Regions from separate parts of the Leuconostoc sp. C5 genome, predicted to be linked through region 1. Evidence: predicted binding sites of a transcription regulator. Region 1 holds the regulator's gene; the other holds the start of a gene.
The links. The regulator LexA, encoded in region 1, represses DNA repair genes until DNA is damaged. The targets are predictions, from matches to a motif close to CNAACANNTGTTNG.
Positions count from the first base shown of each region.

Region 2: uvrB (excinuclease ABC subunit UvrB) is a predicted target of LexA. The motif match lies at 5,999-6,012, and genes of this name have one in related genera.

Region 1 is NZ_CP134351.1:1,133,786-1,141,947, reverse strand. It holds gene carB (carbamoyl-phosphate synthase large subunit) at 1-1,347, shown strand, start outside; gene pyrF (orotidine-5'-phosphate decarboxylase) at 1,392-2,087, shown strand; gene pyrE (orotate phosphoribosyltransferase) at 2,088-2,720, shown strand; gene lexA (transcriptional repressor LexA) at 2,760-3,398, opposite strand; gene RHP56_RS05745 (YneF family protein) at 3,648-3,884, shown strand; gene RHP56_RS05740 (lysophospholipid acyltransferase family protein) at 3,895-4,533, opposite strand; gene RHP56_RS05735 (tRNA1(Val) (adenine(37)-N6)-methyltransferase) at 4,593-5,357, shown strand; gene RHP56_RS05730 (GIY-YIG nuclease family protein) at 5,354-5,626, shown strand; gene rpsB (30S ribosomal protein S2) at 5,772-6,548, shown strand; gene tsf (translation elongation factor Ts) at 6,658-7,533, shown strand; gene pyrH (UMP kinase) at 7,680-8,162, shown strand, end outside.
Region 2 is NZ_CP134351.1:343,100-351,261, reverse strand. It holds gene RHP56_RS01945 (gluconeogenesis factor YvcK family protein) at 1-927, opposite strand, end outside; gene uvrA (excinuclease ABC subunit UvrA) at 1,025-3,883, opposite strand; gene uvrB (excinuclease ABC subunit UvrB) at 3,915-5,924, opposite strand; gene RHP56_RS01930 (LTA synthase family protein) at 6,041-8,162, opposite strand, start outside.

The DNA of each region.
Region 1 (8,162 bases):
CCACTTACCTTGGAAGATGTTCTCAATGTGATTGATTTAGAGAATCCAGTCGGTGTGGTGGTGCAATTCGGCGGACAAACTGCAATTAATTTAGCTCAACCTTTGTTAGACAATGGCGTAAACATTTTAGGAACCTCTGTAGAGGATCTAAATCGTGCCGAAGATCGTGAAGCATTTGATCAGGTCATAAAAGAACTTGCTTTACCACAACCTGTTGGTAAAACAGCAACCACAGTAGACGGTGCATTAGCAGCTGCACAATCCATTGGATATCCTGTATTGATTCGTCCTTCATACGTTTTGGGTGGTCGAGCAATGGAAATTGTTTCTTCTGACGATGAACTCCAGGACTACATGCAGCGTGCGGTCAAGGTTTCAAATGATCATCCGGTATTGATTGATTCGTACTTAGTGGGACAAGAAGCAGAAGTAGATGTTTTGTCAGATGGTGAAACAGCTGTAATCCCCGGTATTATGGAACATATTGAACGGGCGGGGGTCCATTCAGGGGATTCTATGTCAGTTTACCCACCACAATACTTGTCACAAAAGGTTCAAGATGAAATGGTGCAAGCCTCTATTAATTTGGCTAAAGCTATGAACACAATAGGGTTGATGAACGTGCAGTTTGTTATCCATGAAAATACGGCATATGTTATCGAAGTAAATCCACGTGCATCACGTACAGTACCGTTCATATCGAAAGTCACGCATCTTCCGCTCGCTCAATTAGCAACAAGAGTTATGTTAGGTGAAAAATTGTCAGAAATGGGATTTGAGACGGGACTTGTTCCTAACGATGATATGGTGCACGTTAAAGCACCAATATTCTCGTTCACAAAGTTGCCCGATGTTGATTCTTTGCTCGGCCCAGAAATGAAGTCTACTGGTGAAGTCATGGGGTCAGATATTAACCTGTCCAAGGCGTTGTATAAGGCCTTTATTGCTTCTAACATTAAAGTACCACGTTACGGCAATGTCTTATTCACAGTTGCTGATGATGACAAAGAAGAGGCGCTCGAATTAGCAAAGAGATTCAATGATTTGGGATTTGCTTTGTTTGCAACTGCCGGTACGGGTGCTTACTTGTCAGACAATGACTTGCCTGTGGAAGTACTCGATAAAATTTCGGAATCAGATAATAATGCGGTTGCAGCACTGCGTCAACAAAAAGTGCAGGTTGTTATTAACACAACTCAAGCAGATGACCGTGCTGAAAGCGATGGCCGCTTGATTAGAAATGCTGCGATTGAAAATGCCGTGCCTTTGTTTACTGCCTTAGACACAGTTAGTGCCTTCTTAGAAGTATTAGAGTCGCGCAGTTTTACAGTGAAAGAAATGCACTAAACTTTTTCAAATAAGCTTCGGCTTATGTACATAGGAGGATCATAATGACAGAACAGCCAGTTTTTATTGCTTTGGACTTTCCTGATGCAACTACTACTTACAAATTTTTGAAGCCTTTTTCAGATTTAGTAGAAAAGCCAGCATTGAAAGTTGGTATGGAACTTTTTTATCGTACGGGACCAGAGTTCATCACAGAACTACGTGCATTGGGCTATACGATTTTCTTAGATTTAAAACTTTACGATATTCCAAACACTGTTGGTCGTGCAGTCGCTAATATATCAAAACTAGATGTACAATATTTAACTCTGCATGCAGCTGGAGGGAAAAAAATGCTAGAAGCAGCTGTTGCCAATAAAAGTGAAGCGTTAAAATTACTTGCAGTGACGCAGCTAACTTCTTTTTCTGAAGCTGAGATACAAGAGATACAATTAACCACAGCAACTATTGAAGAAAGTGTTGCACATTTGGCTGAGCTTGCTTACTCGGTGGGCATAGACGGGACAATTAGTTCACCCTTAGAGGCTAGTTTAATTAAGTCACACACGAATGATCGATTTTTACGTATCACACCTGGTATTCGTTTAGCTGGTGATGAAGCTGGAGATCAAGTGCGTGTGACTACGCCAGGGGAAGCCAAGAAGTTGAATTCAACTGGATTAGTTGTTGGTCGATCAATTACACAATCGACCAACCCAGTGGCTGCATATCAACGTGTTGTCAATGAATGGAGAAAATAAATGACAGACTATAAACAACAAGTAGCTAATGATTTACTTGAAATTGGTGCCGTAAAATTTTCGCCAGAAGAACCTTTCACGTGGGCCTCGGGTATTAAGAGTCCAATATATACAGATAATCGGATGACCATTGGTTTCCCTTCGGTACGTCAAAATATATACAAAGGGCTGTCTGAACTAATAAAAAAAGAATATAGTGACGTTGAGATTATTGGTGGAGTGGCTACTGCAGGTATTCCACATTCAGCTTGGGTAGCTGAAGAATTAAATAAACCAATGGTCTATGTACGTTCAAAACCCAAAGATCACGGGGCAGGTCGTCAAACGGAAGGTGCATTGGTAAAAAATCGTAAAGTCGTTCTGATTGATGATTTGATATCAACAGGTGGGTCTGTGTTGGCCGCAGTAAATGCGGTGCGTAAGGAGGGAGCAAGTGTCCTTGGTGTTGTTTCCATATTTTCTTATGAATTACCAGCTGGTAAAAAAAATTTTGCTGAAGCAGGACTAACATTTAACTCACTGACAACATATTCACAACTAATTGAAACAGCCGTTAAGCGTGGGGATCTCGATAAATCACAAGTTGAAACCTTACAAAACTGGAAGGAAAATCCAAATGCTTGGCAAGCATAATAAAAAGGCTCATCAGAGATGAGCCTTTTTATTTGGTTTTTAATAAATAGCGTCGCGATACAGTCCGATTACTTTTCCTAAAATAGAGACTTTTTGCAAAATAATTGGCGCCATGCTGTTATTTTCAGGTTGTAAGCGATAATGATCGGCTTCACGGAAAAAACGCTTAACTGTCGCTTCATTGTTATCATTCATTGCGACAACAACATCACCATTATCAGCATTCTCTTGCTTACGTACGATAACTTTGTCTCCATCTAGAATGCCAATGTTAACCATTGAATCACCATGAACATTAAGCATGAATAGGTCACCATCAAATTGCATTAAATTATCTGGGATAGGGAAAAATTCAGTTGCTTCTTCTTCTACTGCCAAAATTGGTGTACCCGCTGTAACCATTCCAAGTACCGGAATTTTTCCGGGTGTGGTTGAAATCCCAAGCATCTCTAAACCAATATCGGTTACTTCAATCGCACGAGCTCTTGGTTTAGAAGCATCTTTTAAAAGATAACCTTTTTTTACCAGACGTTCGATGTGACCGTGAATAGTTGAAGAAGATGATAATCCAACAGCTTCACCAATTTCTCGGACGGTTGGTGGGTAACCATTTTCTGATTGTGCTTCATGAATAAATCGAAGCACTTGAATTTGTTTGCTTTCTTGTGTAATTGCCATGATGGGTTTCCTACTTGTTAAATTTACTATCATCAGTATAACGGAAAAACACGAACAAATCAAACGTTTGTTCGTTATTTTTTTAAAAATTCAACCTAATATTAAATAAATAATAAAAAATTCGTGTTATTTATTTTTATAACGAACAAAATGGTTCATATTGAAAACGTTAACTCTGCAAGTTATTATAGCACGCCTTTGCTGGCTGTGCTATAATAATTATCAGACATTTTAGTAAGGAGAATATGCATGATTAGCACATGGCTAGCAATTTTGATTGCAGTGTTAACTTTAATTATTGGTTTGGTCGGTGGCTTTTTCTTGGCACGTAACTCAATGAAGAGTTATCTTGCAAAAAACCCACCTATTTCAGAAGAAATGATGAAATCAATGATGATGTCAATGGGACAAAAACCATCTCAAAAGAAATTGAACCAAATGATGGCTCAGATGAAGCAACAAAGTGCCAATTCGCAAAAAAAATAAGCCAATCGGCTTATTTTTTTTCTGAACGTTTTGGATCTACATATTTCCAAGTTGGGTCAATCTCAGCATCTAATTCTTGGAAAGCTGCTTGCATCTGCTCAGTATATTTAGCAATATTTTCCTTGTTCAATCGGTCTTTACGATCAATAATAATTGGCTCACCAAAATTAACTGTGGTATTATTACGTTTGAAAAGTTGACTGAACTTAACAGGGCCTTGATATACAGCTGGTACGATTGCCTTTCCAGCCATTCGTGCAATTAGAATGGAACCTGATTTTAAATCATCACTGTGTCTAGAACCAGAAGGAAACATTATTAAAGAGCGCTTGCCATCTTTTAATTCGCGTACAGGTATTTTGATGACGCTTGGGCCAACATTTTCACGATCAACTGGGAATGCGCCGGCTGATTTGATTAACCATGCAAGTGGCTTGAATTTAAATAATTCAATTTTTGCCATGAAAATAAAGTGTTTTGGGTAGGCTGCCACAGCATACCATACTGGATCCCACCAAGTGCGGTGTGGACCAACTAGCACATAGTTATCGTTTTGGGGTATTCTGTCGCGATTCATGTATTTAATGCGGCCAGTAACTGCCCATATTAAAGCAACAGCAATGCCGCGTAAAAAATCATAGAATTTCATATTTATTTACCTCATAAATTAATCATTTCAATTTTACAGATAAACAGAAAGAAACGCAAATGACACAACCATTTCTTAAAGCAAATGAACGTATTGATGGACTTCCATCACAAAATATTAATATCATCCAGAATCCAGACATGTTTTCATATTCCTTAGACGCGATTTTATTAGCACATTTTGCTGATGTAAAAGGAAAAGGTAAAGGGTTATCTGTTGATTTGGGATCAGGTACTGGCGCGGTTGGGCTTTTTTACGCTCCAAAAGTGACTGGGGAAATAAAGTTAGTCGAGATACAACCAGAATTAGCTGAAATGGCACAACGTAGCATTGAACTGAACAATTTACATGAACGTGTTTCAGTCGTTCAGGCTGACATGAAAGATATATTTAATGAAATTAAACCTGGATCTGTTGAAACTGTTCTGACTAATCCACCTTATTTTCCCTTAACTGAGACTACCAAGACTAATATAGATAAACATTATGAAATTGCGCGCCACGAGTTGATGATTAACTTACCTGAACTGGCCCAAATTGCCAATAAACTGCTGAAAAATAATGGTAAGGTCTATATGGTACACCGGCCGGAAAGGCTAGCAGATATATTTGCAGCGTTTGCTGCACGAAAGCTTATGATTAAAAGAGTTCAATTTGTTTATGGAAAGGCAAACCGCGAAGCCAATATGGTTTTAATAGAAGCCATTAAATCTGGCCGACCAGGTGGCGTGCGCATTATGCCACCCCTTATCGCCTATACTGATGACAATGACTATACATCAGAGGTTCACGACATCCTTTATGGTAAAGCGTGGCATGAATGAAGTATTATTATTTTTATGTTTTATATACAGCGGATGGTTATTTTTATGGTGGATTCACGGATAACGTACAACGTCGTCTAGCGACACATGAGTCTGGTAAAGGGGCTAAGTTTACCCGCGTAAAGTCGCGGCATCCATTAAAATTGATTCACTATGAAGAGTTCCAGACAAAGAGCGAAGCGTTAAAAGCAGAGGCAAATTTTAAGAAATTAACACGAATTAACAAGGAAAAGTATTTATTAGTACACCACGTAATCAAAATTTGGTAATATGCTTGTCAAGGAACCAAAAATAATGTAAAATGTAATATGTTGTGAAAAGCAGCAAATACACACGATAAATGAGAACACGTAGGTGCAGAAATGTCAGCGTGAACAACGAATTTGTCGGCGGAAAAACCTAGGAGGCCATATCATGGCAGTTATTTCAATGAAAGAACTCCTCGAAGCAGGAGTACACTTCGGTCACCAAACACGTCGTTGGGACCCAAAGATGGACGAATATATCTTTACAGAACGTAATGGTATTCACATCATCGATTTACAAAAGACAGTTAAGTTAGTTGACGAAGCTTATAACTTTATTCGTAACGCTTCTACTGATGGCGCTAACGTATTATTCGTTGGTACAAAGAAACAAGCTTCTGATGCGATTGCTGAAGAAGCAACACGTGCTGGCCAATACTATATCAACCATCGTTGGTTGGGTGGTACATTGACAAACTGGAACACTATCAAGACACGTATCCAACGTTTGAAGGATTTGCAAACAATGGCCGAAGACGGTACATTTGAGCAATTGCCTAAAAAAGAAGTTGTTTTGTTGAACAAGCAACGTGAAAAGTTGGAAAAGTTCTTAGGTGGTATTCAAGACATGCCTGGCTTGCCAGATGTATTGTTTGTTGTTGATCCAAAGAAGGAAGAAATTGCCGTCAAGGAAGCAAACATGTTGAATATCCCAGTTGTAGCTATGATCGATACAAATGCTAACCCAGATGTAGTCGATGTTAAGATTCCTGCTAACGATGATGCTATTCGTGCCGTACGTTTGATCACATCAAAGATTGCCGATGCTGTTATTGAAGGTCGTCAAGGCCAAGATTCAGCACCTGAAGATGCATTCGTTGAAGGTGACGAAAACACAGAATCAATCGAAGAAATTGCTAACATCGTTGAAGAAGGCAATAACTAATTAATTTTATTCTATAAATACCGTTCCTAGCGGACCTGTTCGGGACGCGGAATGGTATTTTAATATGTTATAATAAAAATACATTAAACTATTTTAGAGGAGCACTATAATGGCAATTACTGCTGCACAAGTAAAGGAATTACGTGATAAAACATCTGTTGGAATGATGGATGCTAAAAAAGCATTGGTTGAAGCTGATGGCGATCTAGACAAGGCAATTGATTTATTGCGTGAAAAGGGTATGGCAAAGGCCGCTAAAAAGGGTGATCGTGTCGCTGCCGAAGGCATGACAGCTGTTGCCGTTAAGGGTAACCGCGCTGCAATCATTGAATTAAACTCAGAAACTGACTTCGTGGCTGGTAACGCTGAATTTAACGAATTGCTAAACGCAGTTGCCAACACAATCGTCGAATTTGCGCCTGCTGACGTTGAAGCTGCTTTGGCACTTGAAGTTCAAGAAGGTCAAACTTTGAACGACAAAATTATCGGAACAACTCAAATTACTGGTGAAAAGATTACTTTGCGTCGTTTCTCAGTAGTAGAAAAGTCAGATTCAGAAAACTTTGGTTCATATTCTCACTTGGCAGGCTCAATTTCAGCTTTGGTTGTTGTTGATGGTGCTTCAGAAGAAGCTGCCAAGGATATCGCAATGCATGTTGCTGCTATTGCACCACAATTTGTATCTGATGATCAAGTACCTGCTGATGTTATTGCTAAGGAAAAGGAAGTGCAATTAGCTTCTGAAGATTTGAATGGTAAGCCTGATAACATTAAGGAACGCATGGTCGAAGGACGTATCAAGAAGTTCTTGGCTGAAATTTCTTTGTTGGATCAACCATTTGTTAAAAATGGCGACCAAACAGTTGCACAATTCATTTCTTCACAAAATGGATCAGTTAAGTCATTTGTTCGTTACCAAGTTGGTGATGGCATTGAAAAGCAAGTCACTGATTTAGCTGAAGAAGTTGCTAAGCAACTTGGTTAATATTTAAAAACTACTAATTGCCATTGATTGTTTTATCAATGCAGCTAATTAGTTAAAAAGTGTACTATTATAAATAGCGCACTTTTTTTTCGGAAATTTTTCGGAATTTTTGATATACTTGTATAAGCAAATAAAAGAGGTTAAACATGACTGATATTAAGTACAAACGCGTTTTGATGAAGCTCTCTGGTGAAGCATTGGCAGGGGACAAAGGTCAAGGCATCGATCTTGAGACTGTTTCTGCAATTGCTGAAGAGCTAAAAGATGTCCATGACCTAGGTACTCAAATTGCCATTGTTGTTGGCGGTGGAAACTTGTGGCGTGGAGAGCCAGCATCAAAAATTGGTATGGAACGGTCTCGTGCTGATTATACTGGCATGCTTGGTACAACAATGAATGCTCTAGTTTTGCAAGATTCATTGGAACGCGCTGGTGTCCAAACACGTGTGCAAACTGCTATTACAATGCAGCAGATTGCTGAACCTTACATACGTGGTCGTGCGATTCGTCATCTAGAAAAGGGACGAATTGTCATTTTTGCAGCAGGTACAGGTTCTCCGTATTTCTCTACAGATACGACGGCAGCCTTGCGTGCAAACGAAATTAATGCTGATGCCATCTTAATGGGT
Region 2 (8,162 bases), 790 kb from region 1:
TTGACCATCATGAAATGCACCAGCGTCACGTAACTGCAAAAAATCACCTGAAATTTGAGTTGCTCCTTGAACCACAACTGCCTGCTCGTCAAGCTTCACCTGATTAGAAACCTCATTCCACTTTTGAAAGTCGACAAAATCATCAGGAACCTTTTCACTATTTGAAATGACATAGTCAATTGCTTGCATGCCAATATGTGCATTTAAAGCAAGGAGATGTTGTGCATCTGTATAAGCATCAGTTTCGCCCTTTTGAGTCATAATGTTGGCAATGTAAACTTGCTTGGCTTTAGTGAGCTGTAATGCCTCACGGACTTCAGGCACAACTACATTAGGTAAAATTGATGTAAACAGACTTCCGGGACCATAGACAATTAAGTCCGCACTCAAAATCGCTTCAACAACCTCTGGAGCAGCTTTAGGCTCTTCACCCGGTTCATCACCTGTTACCCAAACATGGTCTATTGTTTGATGTGCATGTGTTATTTCAGCTTCTCCAGCAACTGTGTTGCCATTCTTAAATTCAGCATGTAGCACTAGAGGCTCGTTAGAAACAGGATAAATATGCCCTTGAACATGCATAAAATTAGCTAGATATTGCACCGCATCAAAAATATTTCCATGCATTTCAGTCATCGCAGCGATAATTAGATTTCCAACAGCGTGCTTGGCAAAAAAATCATCTTTTGCATCAAAACGATACTGCATAACCTTTAAAAATTCCGCGTCCGTATCTGCCATTGCTACGAGGATATTTCTAATATCTCCGGGAGGTACTATATTAATGTAGTTTCGTAGTAGTCCACTTGATCCACCATCGTCAGCCACTGTCACAATTGCTGATAAATCAACTTCTTGTTTCACAAGCGGCTTGATAATTACAGGTAGACCCGAACCACCACCAATAATGACGATTTTGGGTTTCATATAATAGTTAACCTTCCATATACTTACATTCATTTTAACACAAAACCACCCAACAAATTGCTAGGTGGTTTTAGTCGTTGCTTGAGAGATTTCTTGTTTAAGCTCGTGACAAATCGCGCTCAATTACTTCTTTCAAGTACTTACCGGTATAAGATCCTGCCGTTTTCATCACCTTTTCAGGTGTGCCGGCGACCAAAACTTTTCCACCACCAGCGCCGCCTTCTGGACCCATGTCAATTATCCAATCAGCTGACTTAATCACATCCAAGTTATGCTCAATAACTACAATAGTATTGCCAGCATCTACTAGCCGTTCCAGCACTTCTAGCAAGCGAGCAATGTCGTCAGTATGTAAACCAGTAGTTGGTTCATCCAGAATATAAATTGTTTTACCATTAGTGCGTCGATGAAGTTCCGATGCCAATTTCATACGTTGGGCTTCACCACCTGACAAGGTCGTTGCAGATTGCCCTAGTTTTACGTAACCCAAGCCCACATCATTAATCGTTTGTAGCTTTTTAGCAATTTTTGGAATAGGCGTGAAAAATTCAAGTGCCTCTGAAGCAGTCATGTCTAAGACTTGTGATATATTTTTGCCTTTATAGGTAACTTCCAACGTTTCTGAATTATAACGAGTACCACCACAAACTTCACAGGCTACATACACATCAGGCAAGAAATTCATTTCTATTTTGATCACACCATCGCCACGACAATTCTCACAACGACCACCTTTTGTGTTAAAGGAAAAGCGTCCTTTGTTGTATCCACGCATTTTAGCTTCATTTGTTTGTGAAAACAAATCACGAATATCATCGAATACACCTGTATAGGTCGCAGGATTAGAACGTGGTGTACGTCCAATTGGTGATTGATCAATATCAACTATTTGTTCTATATTTTCAGTGCCCTCAATCGATCGATACGCACCTGGTTTTTCAGAGTTATTATTTAGTTTTTGTTTCAAAGCTCGCTTCAACACTGTATTGACTAATGTTGATTTACCAGAACCTGAAACACCTGTTACCGCAACAAACTTTCCTAGAGGTATCTTTGCAGTAATGTTTTTTAAGTTATTTTCTTTGGCGCCTTTCACCGTAATCCAGTTGCCATTCCCTTTTCGGCGCTTGGCAGGTATTGCAATAAATTTTTTCCCAGATAAATATTGTCCAGTTAATGAGCTTTTGTTGGCTTCAACTTCAGCTGGCGTGCCACTAGCCACAATAGTACCGCCCAAAGCACCAGCACCCGGGCCGACATCTATCAAATAATCAGCCGCACGCATTGTATCTTCATCGTGCTCGACAACAACTAAGGTATTTCCTAAGTCACGCATACGATGCATTGACTCTAGCAACATATCATTGTCACGCTGGTGCAAACCAATGGAAGGTTCATCTAAAACATAAAGAACTCCTGATAAATTAGATCCAATCTGAGTAGCCAAACGGATTCGCTGAGATTCTCCGCCAGAAAGCGTTCGTGCTGAACGAGAAAGTGTTAAATACTTTAAACCTACGCTTTGTAGGAAGCCAAGACGATCCTTAATTTCTTTGATAATAGGCGAGGCAATCTCACTATCCTGTTGTCCCAAGGAAACACTATTAAAAAATGCCAATTCTTGATCAACCGGTAACTCCGACACCTCACCAATATGTTTGCCATTAATTTTGACTGAAAGTGCGGCCTTGTTTAGGCGATAACCGCCACAGGCTTTACACTTTAATTCTGTCATATAATGAGTCATTTGCTCGCGCGTGAAATCTGAATTTGTTTCCGTGAAACGGCGAGCAATGTTATTTATTACTCCCTCAAAGGGGATATCAACATCACGAACCCCGCCAAAATCATTTTTATAATGGAAGTGAAAATCCTTTTCATCAGAACCATTCAGAATTAAATCTTGTTGTTTTTTAGGAAGTTTATTAAATGGTGTGTCCATGTCAATAGCAAATTGCTCAGCAAATTGACGCAACATTTCCGGATAATAATTGGATGATATTGGATTCCATGGCAGAATAGCTCCCTCATTCAAGGTTTTCGCATCGTCCGGAATTACTAAATCAATATCCACTTCGCGCGTGACACCCAAACCTTGACAAAACTCACAAGCTCCTAATGGTGCATTGAAACTGAACAAGCGCGGTTCTAATCGCCCTGCACGAAAATCCTTCAACTCTCCAAGATAGTGGTCAGAAAACTTTAATGGTGCAACTGGATTTTCATCATCACGAGTTACCACATCAAGTTCAACTTGGCCGTCATTCAAACGAACAGCTGCTTCAATCGAGTCAAATAGACGTGACCGAGAATTGCCACGTAAAACAATTCGATCGATCATAACGTCAATGTCGTGAGGCTTGTTTTTATTAAGACTCAACTGCTGTGAATCAATCTCAATAATATCTCCATCTACACGAGCTCGAATATATCCCTGTTTGCGCATATGGTCAAATGCTGTTTCATGCGATCCACGTTTTCCTCTAATGATTGGTGCAAATACTTGTAATCTTGTACCCTCAGGCAGGTTATTCAATGTATATTCAACCATTTGATCGATTGTATACATAATTTTTGTACCATCTTTTGGATCATCCGGTCGCCCAACACGTGCGTATAGTAAACGGAAGTAATCATTGATTTCAGTCACTGTACCAACGGTTGAGCGTGGATTATTAGATGTTGTTTTTTGGTCGATAGAAATAGCAGGTGATAAACCATCAATAGAATCGACATCTGGTTTGTCCATTTGACCTAAAAATTGGCGTGCATAAGAACTTAAACTTTCCACGTAGCGCCTTTGCCCCTCTGCGTATAGGGTATCAAAAGCTAATGATGATTTACCTGATCCAGATAGACCAGTAACGACTGTGAGTTGATTTTTAGGAATATTTACATCAATATTTTTTAAATTATGAGCGCGAGCACCGCGTATTTCGATATGATCTTTTGCCATTATTTTCTCTTTTTCGTTTATATCAGTTCAATTAAAGATTAGCACGTGTTTTTAATTCCAATACCGTATCGCGTAACTGAGCTGCCTCTTCAAAGTCAAGTGCCTTAGCAGCCGCCTTCATTTGACTCGTCATATTATCCACAATAGACTGTTGCTCATCTTTAGGTAAGTCGTTAAACGCCACCTTTGTCAAATCAACAACTTTTTCTTCAGTAGCAGCATGTGTGACAGATATCAGGTCACGAATATCTTTCTTAATTGTTTTCGGTGTAATACCATGTTGCGTATTATATTGCATCTGAATTTCTCGCCTGCGGGCTGTTTCATCAATAGCTTCAAGCATGGATCTAGTCATCTTATCCGCATACATGATAACGTGTCCATTTTCATTACGTGCGGCACGGCCAATAGTTTGGATTAATGAACGTGGATTACGCAAAAATCCTTCTTTATCAGCATCCAATATAGCTACTAAGGATACTTCAGGAACATCAATCCCCTCACGCAATAAGTTAATACCAATTAAAACATCATATTTACCCAAGCGTAAATCACGGATAATTTCCGTACGTTCAAGTGTTTTGATATCCGCGTGCAAATAAGCTACTTTTATTCCCAAATCCTTCAAATAATCAGTTAGGTCCTCAGCCATACGTTTGGTTAACGTTGTGATAAACACACGTTCATCACGCTCCGATCGCTTCGTTATTTCCCCGACCAAGTCATCAATTTGTCCCATAACAGGTCGCACTTCAACTTCTGGATCAAGCAACCCCGTTGGTCGAATAATTTGTTGAATAACGTGTTTTGAATCGACACGCTCATTTTCATAATCACCAGGTGTCGCTGACATATAAATAATCTGGTTAACGTGTTTTTCGAATTCAGGAAGTTTTAATGGCCGATTGTCTAATGCGCTTGGCAAACGAAAGCCATAGTTAACCAACGTTTCTTTTCTAGCTTTATCCCCATTAAACATACCGCGAATTTGTGGCATGGTAACATGACTTTCATCAATAACAATCAAAAAATCATCTGGAAAAAAGTCAATCAATGTAAATGGTGGTTCACCCGCTTGACGACCATCCATCCAACGTGAGTAGTTTTCAATGCCGCCAACAAATCCCATTTCTTCGAGCATCGCCAAATCATACTCTGTACGTTGTTTAATACGCTGCGCCTCTAATAACTTACCTTCTTTTTTGAATAGCTCAACCTGAGTGTTCATTTCTTGACGGATACCGTCCAATGCCACTTGCATTTGGTCGTCATCGGTCATAAAATGTTTTGCTGGAAAAATAGCTACATGGTCACGTTCTGCTATTGTTTCTCCTGTCAAAGAATTAATTTCTCGGATACGATCAATTTCATCACCAAAAAATTCAATTCGCAAAGCCATTTCATCTTGGGAGGCAGGAAAAATTTCGATCACGTCACCACGAACACGAAACGTTCCACGATGAAAATCAATGTCATTACGAGTAAACTGCACATCAATCAAATCACGCATTAATTGATCACGCTCATATTCATATCCAACACGCAAACTGATAACATGATCCTTATATTGGTGCGGATCTCCTAAACCAAAAATAGAACTGACGGAAGCAACTACAATGACATCATTACGTTCAAGTAACGAACTAGTCGCGGAGTTTCGTAGTTTATCGATTTCATCATTCACAGCTGAATCTTTTTCAATAAACGTATCAGAACTTGGGACATAAGCTTCAGGCTGATAATAATCATAGTAAGAGACAAAATATTCTACTGCATTATTAGGAAAAAATTCTTTTAGCTCACCATATAACTGCCCAGCTAAAGTCTTATTGTGACTTAAAACCAACGTTGGCTTTTTTACTTCCTTAATGACATTTGAAATGGTAAATGTTTTACCTGTTCCCGTAGCTCCGAGTAATATCTGTTCTTTAATATGATTGTTGATTCCACCAACTAGTTTTTCAATGGCTTGTGGCTGGTCACCGGTTGGTTCATATTTAGACTTAATTTCAAATTCATGCTCTATCTGTCGCTCTATCATTGACGTTCTCTTTTCATAAATCTGCTCAGTATTATTTCACAATTAATACACTATCATCCCATTATAACAAAAAACGAACAAACGTTCTACATGAGCGTTTTGTTCGTTTTTTGTGACTACTTGTCATCGTCATCAGAATCTGTTTTTAATTCCGGTGCATCTGTGACATAGTCGCTAAGTGTTGATTTGCCTTTGTTCTTGGCTAATACACTCGAAGGATTAGACTTGAGTACTTTTTTAAGCGAAGCCAGTCCCTCTGTTTTTTTATAATTATAATTCTTTTTGTTAATAAGATTAAAATCAGAATTTGAAGTATCAAAGCGCAATAAGTCGCCTGTAATAACTGCATCGGAGTAACCCAAAACTTTGGTTGCATAAGCGGACATTTGTTTTGCCACTTTTTGCAACTTTTTATCTGATTTGAGCGTAACTTGATCACCAGTTTTAGTATTAAAATACTGGTTATTGTATTTCGTATACGTTGGCGTTATCCAATCACCATCACGGAAAACTACTTTACCATCGTACTTCGAGGATAGCATATCTTGTCCAAACATTGTCATATTATTATCTGGGATGCCAAGCACATCCATTAAAGTTGGCAACATATCAATTTCACCACCATATGTATGGTCAATACCACCTTTTAGCCCTGTCGCATGAATCATGAATGGCACTTTTTGGAAAGTAGCTAAATCATTGTTAGTAATTTTATCTTTACCAAGTAGCTGTGCAATAGCATCCTGATGATTTTCAGAAATTCCATAGTGATCACCATACAGCACAAATACAGAATTGTCATACAACCCAGCTTTTTTGAGATAACTCATCAGCTCAGCGAATGCCTGATCCAAATAGTGAGCAGTTTGAACATAACCATCAACAGTTTTGTCTCCAGTTTTTGTTGCTGGGAAACTGATATTTTGTTTATCCAAATCATATGGATAATGATTTGTTACGGTTATTAACTTCGCATAAAATGGTTGTGGGAGCTGTTCAATATACTTCGCACTATCTCGCAGAAAAATTTTATCTTTCATCCCATAACCAATGTTATAGTTTGCTTTGTTTGCATTAGCATAATAAGCTTTAGAGAAAAAGTAATTATAGCCAAATGATTTATAGGTATTATCACGATTCCAAAAACTTGCAACATCCCCGTGAAAGGCAGCAGTTGTATAGCCTCTTTGTCCTAAGATAGCTGGTAATGACTCAAACGTATTACTCGTACCATACTTGACCATAGCAGAACCTGTAGCCAAACCATATAGTGAGTTTTCTTGCATCATCTCCGCATCAGATGTCTTCCCTTGACCAACTTGGTTATAGAAGTTATCGAAACTTAGTGTGTTTTGGTCATGATAGAACTGGTTCAGGTTGGGTGTGACTTCCTGCCCATCAACTTTATAATCTATTAAGAACTGCTGAAATGATTCCAAATGAATCATAAAGACGTTCTTACCTTTTTGCGTACCATAATACTGAATATTGGCAGGCAGTTTTTGCGTAGCAACAAACTTTTTTACTTTAGCTAAATCGGATGGCTTTGCTCGCTTCCGGCTTTCAGTTTGATTATAAGTTTGTACAGCGTTAAATACAGCATATTCATTCAATCCTAAATATTTAACAATGTAATTATTATCAAACGAACGGGTCAACAAACCTGAACGATCCGTTGATGCGATGCCGTAATCTACTAACATCAAGATGACACCAAAAAGCGTCGTTAAAATAGCAAACTTTTTTTGAACGCCTTTATGATCAATCGTTAATTGCTTGAAAACCACTAGCAAGATTAAGATCACAATATCGATAAAGACAAGATAATCCGTCCAATGAATAATTGCCGCAATTGATTTACCAAGATTTGTTCCAGTTGAACTACCCGAACCCAAAATACCCATGGATAAGAAATCTGAAAATTCTCTGTAGTATAGCATATTCGCAAATAACCATATTGACTGAATCAAATTAAAAATAATTGCCAACCAATAACTGGTTACGCCACGAAAATACAAGGAAATACTTAAAAATATAATAGCCGTCGGGATGGGATTCAAAAATAGCAAAAATTGCTGCGTTGATCCTTCCACACCCAAATTAAAGTTCATGTGGTATTCAGCATACGTCTTCAACCACACAAGAACGACGTTTAATATGAAAAACCAAACTATTGGCGCCGATGTATCCATAGTTCGTTTAACTTGGTGCCAGAGGTTTCTGGGATTTGAGATTCGT